3 regions of the Bacillus cereus group sp. BfR-BA-01316 genome follow, and region 2 is predicted to be linked to each of the others. Evidence: riboswitches for the same ligand, from Rfam matches in the RefSeq annotation. Region 2 holds a riboswitch; each other region holds the start of a gene.

Region 1 (3,286 bases), on a different contig from region 2:
CGTGGATTATCATTATGTCAGTATTTTTATATAAAATTTCTGTGAAAACAGGTCAATTTGATGTCATTCGTGCATCTGTATTATCAATTACGAATGACCATCGTTTACTCGTTATTTTAATCGGATTTTCATTTGGAGCATTTTTGGAAGGGGCAGCAGGATTTGGTGCACCGGTAGCGATTACGGCAGCGCTTCTTGCAGGTCTTGGGCTAAATCCCTTATATGCAGCAGGTCTTTGTTTAATCGCAAATACTGCACCAGTAGCGTTTGGAGCGATGGGGATTCCGATTACAGTTGCTGGACAAGTAACAGGCATTGATCCACATAAAATTGGACAGATGGCTGGGCATCAATTACCGTTCTTATCTTTATTTGTTCCGTTCTTTATCGTATTTTTAATGGATGGTTTTAAAGGAGTAATACAAACGTGGCCTGCTTTATTTGTAGCGGGTAGTTCATTTGCAATTACACAGTTTATTACAGCGACGTTTTTAGGGCCGGAACTTCCTGATATTACGTCAGCACTTGTAAGTTTAGTAAGTTTATCGCTATTCTTAAAAGTTTGGCAGCCGAAAGAAATTTATCAGTCTAAAGAAGCGAATAGTGAAGTAGCAGCAACGACGACAACTATGCCGAAACTAACGGTAGGAAAAGTAGTAAAAGCATGGTCTCCGTTCATTATTTTAACTGTGATGGTAGTCATTTGGAGCCAAAGTTTCTTTAAAGAATTATTCGCTCCAGGTGGTGCTTTAGAAAGTCTCGTATTTAAATTTGAAGTTCCAGGCTTGCACAATTTAGTAATGAAAGCAGAGCCAATTGTAAATAAACCAACACCTTATGAAGCAATCTTGAAATTAGATATTTTATCAGCGACTGGAACAGCAATTTTAATTGCTTGTATCATTTCTATCTTTATTTTGAAAATGAGTGCAAAAGATGCAGTAGCAACATTTAAAGAAACGTTAAACGAACTAAAAATGCCAATTCTATCTATTGGATTCGTATTAGGATTTGCATTTATCGCAAACTATTCTGGTTTATCTTCTACATTAGCGTTAGCACTTGCAGGAACTGGCGGACTATTCCCGTTCTTCTCGCCATTCTTAGGCTGGATTGGGGTATTCTTAACAGGATCAGATACGTCAGCGAACGCACTGTTCTCGAATTTACAAGCAATTACAGCTCAGCAAGTCGGTGTATCTGAAGTGCTTCTCGTTGCAGCAAATACAACTGGCGGTGTAACAGGTAAAATGATTTCTCCGCAATCGATTGCGATTGCTTGTGCGGCAGTTGGACTTGCTGGGAAAGAGTCAGATTTGTTCCGCTTTACATTAAAGCATAGTTTATTCTTCGTTACTATTGTTGGGATTATGACATATGTGCAGGCTTATTATTTAACTTGGATGATTCCGTAAACAACAAAAGAAATAACCTTTGCATTTTTCAGATTAACGTGTATACTTGGAAAGTATTGAAAATTAAATCAGTGATAAACTAGGGGTGCCTAACGTATGTATGCGTAGGCTGAGAGAGAAGCGTGTGAACTTCTTAACCCTTTGGACCTGATCTGGCTCGTACCAGCGTAGGGAAGTTAACGGCTTTACATAATTATGTCTTTATGAGCCAGGTCCTTATTTTTTTTATGGACCTGGCTCTTTTTATTTTGGCATACGCTGGCCATATCTCGTCCTTGTCACGAACAGGGGGCAATAAAGGTTATGAAACAGTCTGTTTCTGCTGAGCAAATTGAATTGAAATCGAGTTTACCAGGAAGTAAGAAAGTGTATGTGGATGGGCCACGTGAAGGTATGAAAGTGCCGATGCGCGAGATTGAACTAAGCGATACGAATGGTGTTCAAAATCCGCCAATCCGTGTGTATGATACGAGTGGACCTTATACAGATCCTGAGTATAAAGTGGAGCTGGAAAAGGGGATTCCAACGCCGCGCCACTCTTGGACGTTGGGGCGTGGTGATGTAGAAGGATACGAAGGGCGCGAAGTAAAACCAGAGGATGACGGTGTGAAAGTGGCTTCGAAACATACACCTGTTTTCCCGCAAATGGATCGTAAGCCGCTTAGAGCGAAGCAAGGTGCAAATGTTTCGCAAATGCATTATGCGCGTAATGGTATTATCACGTCTGAGATGGAATATGTTGCGATTCGTGAAGGGGTAGAGCCTGAATTTGTTCGTAAGGAGATTGCAGAAGGTCGTGCGATTTTGCCGGCGAACATTAACCATCCTGAAGCGGAACCGATGATAATTGGACGTAATTTTCACGTAAAGGTAAATGCAAATATCGGAAACTCTGCTGTATCGTCTTCTATTGCAGAAGAAGTAGAGAAGATGACGTGGGCGACTCGCTGGGGTGCAGATACGATTATGGATTTATCTACAGGCAAAAATATTCATACAACACGTGAGTGGATTATTCGTAATGCTCCGGTACCAGTTGGAACTGTGCCAATTTATCAAGCGCTTGAAAAAGTAAACGGAATTGCAGAGGATTTAACGTGGGAAGTGTATCGCGATACGTTAATTGAGCAGGCGGAGCAAGGCGTTGATTATTTCACGATTCACGCTGGTGTATTACTTCGTTACATTCCAATTACTGCAAAGCGTATGACAGGTATTGTTTCGCGCGGTGGTTCGATTATGGCGCAGTGGTGTTTATTCCATCATAAAGAAAACTTCCTATATACTCACTTTGAAGAGATTTGTGAAATTATGAAGCAGTACGATGTTTCGTTCTCTCTTGGAGATGGATTACGTCCAGGTTCTATCGCAGATGCAAATGACGAAGCGCAGTTTTCTGAGCTTGAAACACTTGGTGAATTAACAAAAATCGCTTGGAAACATGATGTGCAAGTTATGATTGAAGGACCTGGGCATGTACCGATGCATTTAATTAAAAAAAATATGGAGAAAGAACTTGATATTTGTCAGGGCGCGCCGTTCTATACACTTGGGCCGTTAACGACAGATATTGCACCAGGGTATGACCACATTACATCAGCGATTGGTGCTGCGATGATCGGCTGGTTTGGAACGGCGATGCTTTGTTATGTAACACCGAAAGAACATTTAGGTTTACCAAATAAAGATGATGTTCGCGCGGGGGTTATTACGTACAAAATCGCTGCGCATGCAGCCGATCTTGCGAAAGGGCATAAAACGGCTCATCAGCGTGATGATGCACTTTCAAAAGCACGATTTGAATTCCGTTGGCGCGATCAATTTAATTTATCTTTAGATCCTGAACGTGCGATGGAGTATCATGATGAAAC
Region 2 (3,286 bases):
GCACACGGTAAGGAGGTAATTCAATTACGAAAATAGATTTTTCCGCTTTTAAAATAGTAAGAGACATAATTTTTGTAACGAGTAATGCAAGAACAATCCCTGCAACATATAAAGAAAATACAACAGTCGCCTGACTATGAGGGAAGAACACTCCCGCAAATAATGCATATACAGGTAAACGTGCTGAACAAGACATAAACGGTGTTACAAGGATTGTAAGTAAACGTTCTTTTTCCTGTTCAATCGTTCTCGCTGCCATAATCCCTGGAACGTTACATCCAAATCCGATAATCATTGGGATAAATGCTTTTCCGTTTAAGCCGAAAAACTCCATAATTCTATCCATAACAACTGCGATTCGTGCCATATATCCCGAGTCTTCTAATAGCGAGATGAAAAAGAATAGTGCAAAGATTTGTGGAACGAATACTAATACTGCACCAACGCCCGCAATAATACCTTCTGTAACGAGTGCTTGAATAAAGTCAGAAGCCCCAACACTTGTGAGCCCAGCTGTAACCCAATCAGTAAGTTGTCCGCCCAAAAATCCATCAAGCATATCAGATAAAGGCGTACCAATCCACGTAAACGTAACCTGAAAAATAAAAAACATAACTGCTAAAAAGATTGGAAGTCCTAAAATTTTATGTGTAATTAACTTATCGATTTTTTCCGAAAAAGGAATTTTCCCTTCTTTCTCATGCTGCATGACATTTGTTTTTAACTTTTCAATATACGCTTCTCGAGTTTTGTAAATGTGCTCCTCCAACGTACAATCAAGTTTTCCGTCTAAACGAGATCGAATGGCTATAAGTTCCTTATAAATTGGTAATGCTTTCATTTCTTTTTCTACTACTTCGTTATTGCTTAGAAATTGAAGAGCTAACCATCTCGGATGCTCATAATTCGCTGTCTCTAAAAGAGCGATTACCTCTCCGATTCCTTCATCCATTTGTACACCATATGAAATAATGAATGGCTTTTTCTCTTTTTGTTTCTCTTCATGAAGAGTAGTAAGTAATTCTTCACAGCCTTTTCCGGTCCTTGCGATGACAGGAACGACTGTTACACCTAATATTTCTGATAACCTTTTTACATTAATCACAATTCCTCTTTGCTTTGCCACATCAACCATATTTAAACCAATTGAAACTGGCTTACCAAATTCAAGTAATTGCAATGTTAAATGCATATTTCGCTCAAATTGTGAAGAATCCACTATATTTAACATATGATGAAATTCGTCTGTTAGTAGAAAATTCGTAACGACACCTTCATCACGTGAAACTGGATTCAAATCATAGACGCCTGGTAAATCAATTAATGTTCCTTGCTTATCTTTTAATTTACCAACCTTTTTTTCTACTGTTACACCGCTCCAGTTTCCTACATACTCATAAGAACCAGTAAGTGCATTAAATAATGATGTTTTCCCTGTATTCGGATTCCCTAGCAAAGCTACCTTATTCACGCTAATTCCACCTTTATCATTTTCGCGTCACAATGACGAATACTAATTAACTGTCCGCGACACTCCAATGTACAAGGACCTTTAAACATCGCTTTCTGTTTCAGACTAAGTTCGCTTCCTTCCGCGAGACCGAAAGCAGCCAGTCTTCTCTTTAGTAAATTATCTAACGACTGAATACTTTTTACTAACACTTTCTCACCAATTTTAATATCTACTAAGCTCATAACCTTCCCCCTCAGAAGAGAATGATAATTATTTTCAAACAAATTATATCATACTCTATTTCAATTGGACTATATCTTTTTGCTTCATATTTATTAACATTTCAATACAATTATATTTCACTTATTGTCATACAAGGTTCATTTGCCATTCTCATCCATTTCGCTTACAATAAACAATAGCAAATAAAGAATCTCGTTATCACAGGGGGAGCCTTACCGCTGAGAGGGAACAATTCGTTCCGACCCTTCGAACCTGTTAGTTAATACTAGCGCAGGGATTGTGCAAACGTTCGAAATACATACCTCTTTTTTTATTTACGTATTTCGTATCCTCCTATGATAATGTTCTTTTTTGCGTCACTTGGATTTAGGGGGAGACAACATGCGTAACACCAATTTACAAGCGATGATCGAATCTGCTATTCTTGCAGCCTTCGCCTTGATTATCGATATTTTACCATTATCACTTAAACTTCCAACAGGCGGTTCCATCTCATTTGCTATGATACCTATTTTTATTATCGCATACCGCTGGGGTTTCAAAATGGCTTTCTTAGGCGGCTTAATTTGGGGATTATTGCAAATTGTCGTTGGAGATGCCATTATCGTCACACCAATTCAAGTAATAATTGAATACTTCGTTGCTTTCGCATTCATTGGATTTGCTGGACTATTTTATAAGCCCATTCAGCAAACATTAATGAATAATCAAAGAAAGAAAACCATTGCTTATATTATCTTTGCTACATTTATTGGTAGCCTTGCACGTTATTTCTGGCACTTTATTGCAGGTATTATCTTTTGGGGCCAATATGCACCAAAAGGGCAATCAGCCGTCTTATATTCATTAATTGTAAACGGTAGTACGATGCTCGCTTCTTTCACATTATGTACTGTATTACTAATTCTTTTATTTACAACTTCACCACGCTTATTCAAAAGCATTGGTGCTTATCAAATGAATTCACAAAAAAAAGGCGCTTAATTAGCGCTCTTTTTTTTTATCAAAGCTCTCAATGAGTAATATCAATAATAAATACGATAAATGCACAAAAGAAAATAAATACCATCACACCTAGTAAATTGCTATTCACGGCTAATCTACTCCTTACATAACCTCATTTTCTATCCAAATTATACTGTTTGAAAATAAAGATTAGGTAAAGATAATATGAAATTAAATTAAAAAAGCGTAACATGTATTGTCTACGCTTTTTTCGGTAAGTAGAAGTAAAATAACACACCATCTTCTGTATTCTTGACCCCATATTCAGCATTGTGCAGCTCTAAAATGTTTTTTGAAATCGCAAGGCCAAGCCCGGTTCCACCTTGTGAACGTTTCCGTGCCGCATCTACTCGATAAAAACGATCCCAAATTTTATCTAATTGTTCTTCTTCAATGTGGGCACCCTTATTTTCAATACACACTTTTATATGATTCTTCTCATCTATTGCGGAAATAATGATATCTTTTTTATCTGGTGTATAACGTATTGCATTCGTAATAAAATTCACAATTACTTGTTCAATTCTATTTTGATTTCCAATCACTTCTGCTGGACATATATGTTTGTGCACACTCAGTTCTTTT
Region 3 (3,286 bases), on a different contig from region 2:
TTTTTATCACATTTCAGTACACGTGCGATATCACGTGCAACAGAAGGTTTTTCAGCAATTACAATACTTTTTGCCATATTTAAAAACATCCTTTCAAATTTCCATACGTTAAATATAGCATACATCTTTGTTCTATTCAGTCTTGCTGACGGTTTGAGTTATTTGTGATGAAATATACGTGTGAGAGTTTTACTTATATAAATAAAGGATTTGTATAAATGTCAGATTTTAAGGCGTATTCATTGACATTGTAAATGAATTTCATTTAAAGCATAAGTAGGCAAGAAAAGGTTTCTACCAATAAGAGTTATGATTGCTATCATTCTATAAATAGATGAGGGGGATAAGATGATAGGATTATAATCTGTTTGAAATCAAATGATGGCGACAGAACATAATCTGCACCATGAAGAAATTATGAAAAAAAGATATTTGTTTATTATGCTTATTGTTTTATCAATTGCTTCTATCTTTCTATAAGTTTGATCTTTTTTAACAATTCATTTTCTGCCTTTAGTAAGTTCCGTTCGGCTTCTAAACGAGCATACTTCTCTTCCAACGTAAGCTCTCTCTCAAGAGTTCTTCCAGCGTTTTCGGTGCGTGTATCTCGCAAACCAAATACACCATTTTTTCTGTAAGCAGCACGCCATCTACTTCCTGATGACATAATTCGTTTCATTCCAATCATATCTATATCAAAACCACATTCTTCAAAAATATTTCGAGGCAGTTTTCCTTTCTCATTTTCCTCAATAAAAATACGCTTAAATTCATCTGTATAAGTGATACCTTTCTGACTTACAGATTTTATGTATGGGTTATTTGATAGAATTTGAATGTCTCTTTTTGTAAATAGCTTTTTTGTCATTTTGAACCTTCTCTGATCACAATTTTCTCTCATTATACAAGAAATACCCTATAGAATAGACTTTTTTTTCAGTGTCTATTCTATAGGGTACATTTTATAAGTTCCTATCACTCTTTTTATATAGTAAAGTAAAGAACTTGTTATTTTACTAGAATAAGAGTAGACTCTGAAGTAAGTGAATAAGAAACACATGGGAGTTTGTGGATACAAACTGAGAGTATGGCTAATCCGTCATTGACCATTTGAACCTGTTGGATAATGCCAGCGTAGGGAGAGTGTAAAAGCACATGTTCAGACACTTTGCGTACGCAAAGTGTCTTTTTGTGTATCTCCCATCATTAAAGTTAGGAGATGAAAAGAATGAATGTACAAGAAATTAGTAAAGTCGTGGAATTGGTGAGAGAGTCTAATCCACTCGTGCATAATATTACAAATGTTGTTGTAACAAATTTTACAGCAAACGGTTTGTTAGCATTAGGAGCATCGCCTGTAATGGCGTATGCAAAAGAAGAAATAGCAGAAATGGCTAGCATTGCGGGAGCTCTTGTTTTAAATATGGGTACACTTCGTCCTGAAGAGGTAGAAGCGATGTTACTTGCTGGTAAATCAGCAAATAAGAATGATGTACCAGTATTGTTTGATCCAGTTGGAGCAGGAGCAACTTCTTATCGAACAGAAGTTGCGAGATATATTCCAGCTGAAATCGATTTAGCGATAATTCGTGGAAATGCAGCTGAAATTGCTAATGTTATTAATGAAAAATGGGAAATTAAAGGTGTAGACGCTGGTACTGGGAATGGTAATGTTGTAAATATTGCAAAACAGGCAGCGGATGAATTAAATACAGTTGCGGTAATTACCGGAGAAGAAGATGTTGTTACAGATGGAGAGCGAACTATTCGTATTCGAAATGGCCATCCTATTTTAACGAAAGTTACTGGAACAGGTTGTTTACTAACTTCTGTAATAGGAGCATTTGTTGCGGTAGAAAAGGATTATGTAAAGGCAGCAGTAGCCGCATTAACATTCTATGGAGTAGCAGCAGAAATGGCGGCTTCGAAAACAGTAGAGAATGGACCAGGAAGCTTCCAAATTGAATTTTTAAATCAGTTAGCGAATACAACTTCAGATGATATTGAGAAGTATGGAAAGATTGAGGTTATACAGTAAGGAGGGGAACTAGATGTCGCGTATTACAATGGATGAAATGTCTAGGTTATTATCAGTATATTTTATTATGGGAAGTAACAATTGTACGAAGGAGCCACTACAAGTATTGAGAGATGCACTAGAAGGTGGTATAACAATTTTTCAACTTCGTGAAAAGGGAGAAGGGGCTTTAACGGGAGAGAAACGTATTGATTTTGCGAAAGAACTACAAGCGCTTTGCAAGGAGTACGGTGTACCATTCATCGTAAATGATGATGTGGAACTAGCCCTCGAGTTAGATGCAGATGGCGTGCATGTTGGACAAGATGATGAAGGAATTACATCTGTTCGTAAAAAAATGGGAGATAAAATTATTGGAGTATCTACACATACAATTGAAGAAGCACGCTGGGCGATTGAAAATGGAGCTGATTATTTAGGAGTTGGTCCAATTTTCCCGACGAGTACGAAAAAAGATACGAAAGCGGTTCAAGGAACGGAAGGTCTAAAGTATTTTAGGGAACAAGAGATTACAATACCGATCGTTGGGATTGGTGGGATTACAATTGAAAATACAGCTTCTGTTATAGAAGCTGGTGCGGATGGTGTTTCAGTTATTTCAGCGATTAGCTTAGCGGAATCTGCGTATGAAAGTACGAAGAAATTAGCTGAGGAAGTAAATAAGAGTTTGTAGAGTCGCAAAATGAGTTGTTTCGTTTATCCCGCTATTTGTGAGCAGTAAGACTCCCACCTCAAAATTCGGCCGGAGAAAAGAAGTTAGGTGGGGGTCTTACGCCCGTAAAAGCCCGATTGGTGCGGGCTAATAATCAGTGGGGGATGAATAAAAACCCCACTGATTAAAGTTTCACTTTATTTAAACAAACGTTTGATTAAAAAAGCACAAACCCTTTGAAATTGTAGGTTTGTGCTTTTATTTAAAACATAATTGAAATTAAGAGCATTCCAATTCCGATAGAAGTAAAGGTTGCGATCAGGCCAGGAATCATAAAGCTATGATTTAAAACATATTTACCAATTCCTGTTGTACCAGTGCGATCAAAATTAATTGCAGCAACAATTGTCCCGTAGTTTGGAATGAAGAAGTATCCATTTACTGCAGGGAACATTGCAATAAGTAATGCTGGCGGAATACCAAGTGATAGTCCAAGTGGCATTAAAGCACGAACTGTTGCTGCTTGGCTATACAGTAAAATAGATAGAATGAATAGTGCGATAGCAAATAGCCATGGTGCACTTGTCACTAAGTGT

What was found. A riboswitch is a leader RNA that binds a small molecule or an ion and turns the genes downstream of it on or off. The one in region 2 is predicted to bind thiamine pyrophosphate.
Positions count from the first base shown of each region.
Region 1: linked by a shared signal. The riboswitch ahead of thiC (phosphomethylpyrimidine synthase ThiC) and the one ahead of thiT (energy-coupled thiamine transporter ThiT) in region 2 are both predicted to bind thiamine pyrophosphate.
Region 3: linked by a shared signal. The riboswitch ahead of thiM (hydroxyethylthiazole kinase) and the one ahead of thiT (energy-coupled thiamine transporter ThiT) in region 2 are both predicted to bind thiamine pyrophosphate.

Region 1 is NZ_JAKUGX010000001.1:24,244-27,529, forward strand. Features, by position in the region: gene lldP (L-lactate permease) at 1-1,415, shown strand, start outside; TPP riboswitch at 1,487-1,606, shown strand; gene thiC (phosphomethylpyrimidine synthase ThiC) at 1,719-3,286, shown strand, end outside.
Region 2 is NZ_JAKUGX010000009.1:72,824-76,109, forward strand. Features, by position in the region: gene feoB (ferrous iron transport protein B) at 1-1,471, opposite strand, end outside; gene MR071_RS09910 (FeoA family protein) at 1,468-1,695, opposite strand; TPP riboswitch at 1,890-1,991, shown strand; gene thiT (energy-coupled thiamine transporter ThiT) at 2,057-2,680, shown strand; gene MR071_RS09920 (sensor histidine kinase) at 2,902-3,286, opposite strand, start outside.
Region 3 is NZ_JAKUGX010000010.1:116,775-120,060, forward strand. Features, by position in the region: gene topB (DNA topoisomerase III) at 1-77, opposite strand, end outside; partial or broken gene MR071_RS10845 (HTH domain-containing protein) at 473-901, opposite strand; TPP riboswitch at 1,049-1,158, shown strand; gene thiM (hydroxyethylthiazole kinase) at 1,229-2,038, shown strand; gene thiE (thiamine phosphate synthase) at 2,052-2,711, shown strand; gene MR071_RS10860 (anaerobic C4-dicarboxylate transporter family protein) at 2,953-3,286, opposite strand, start outside.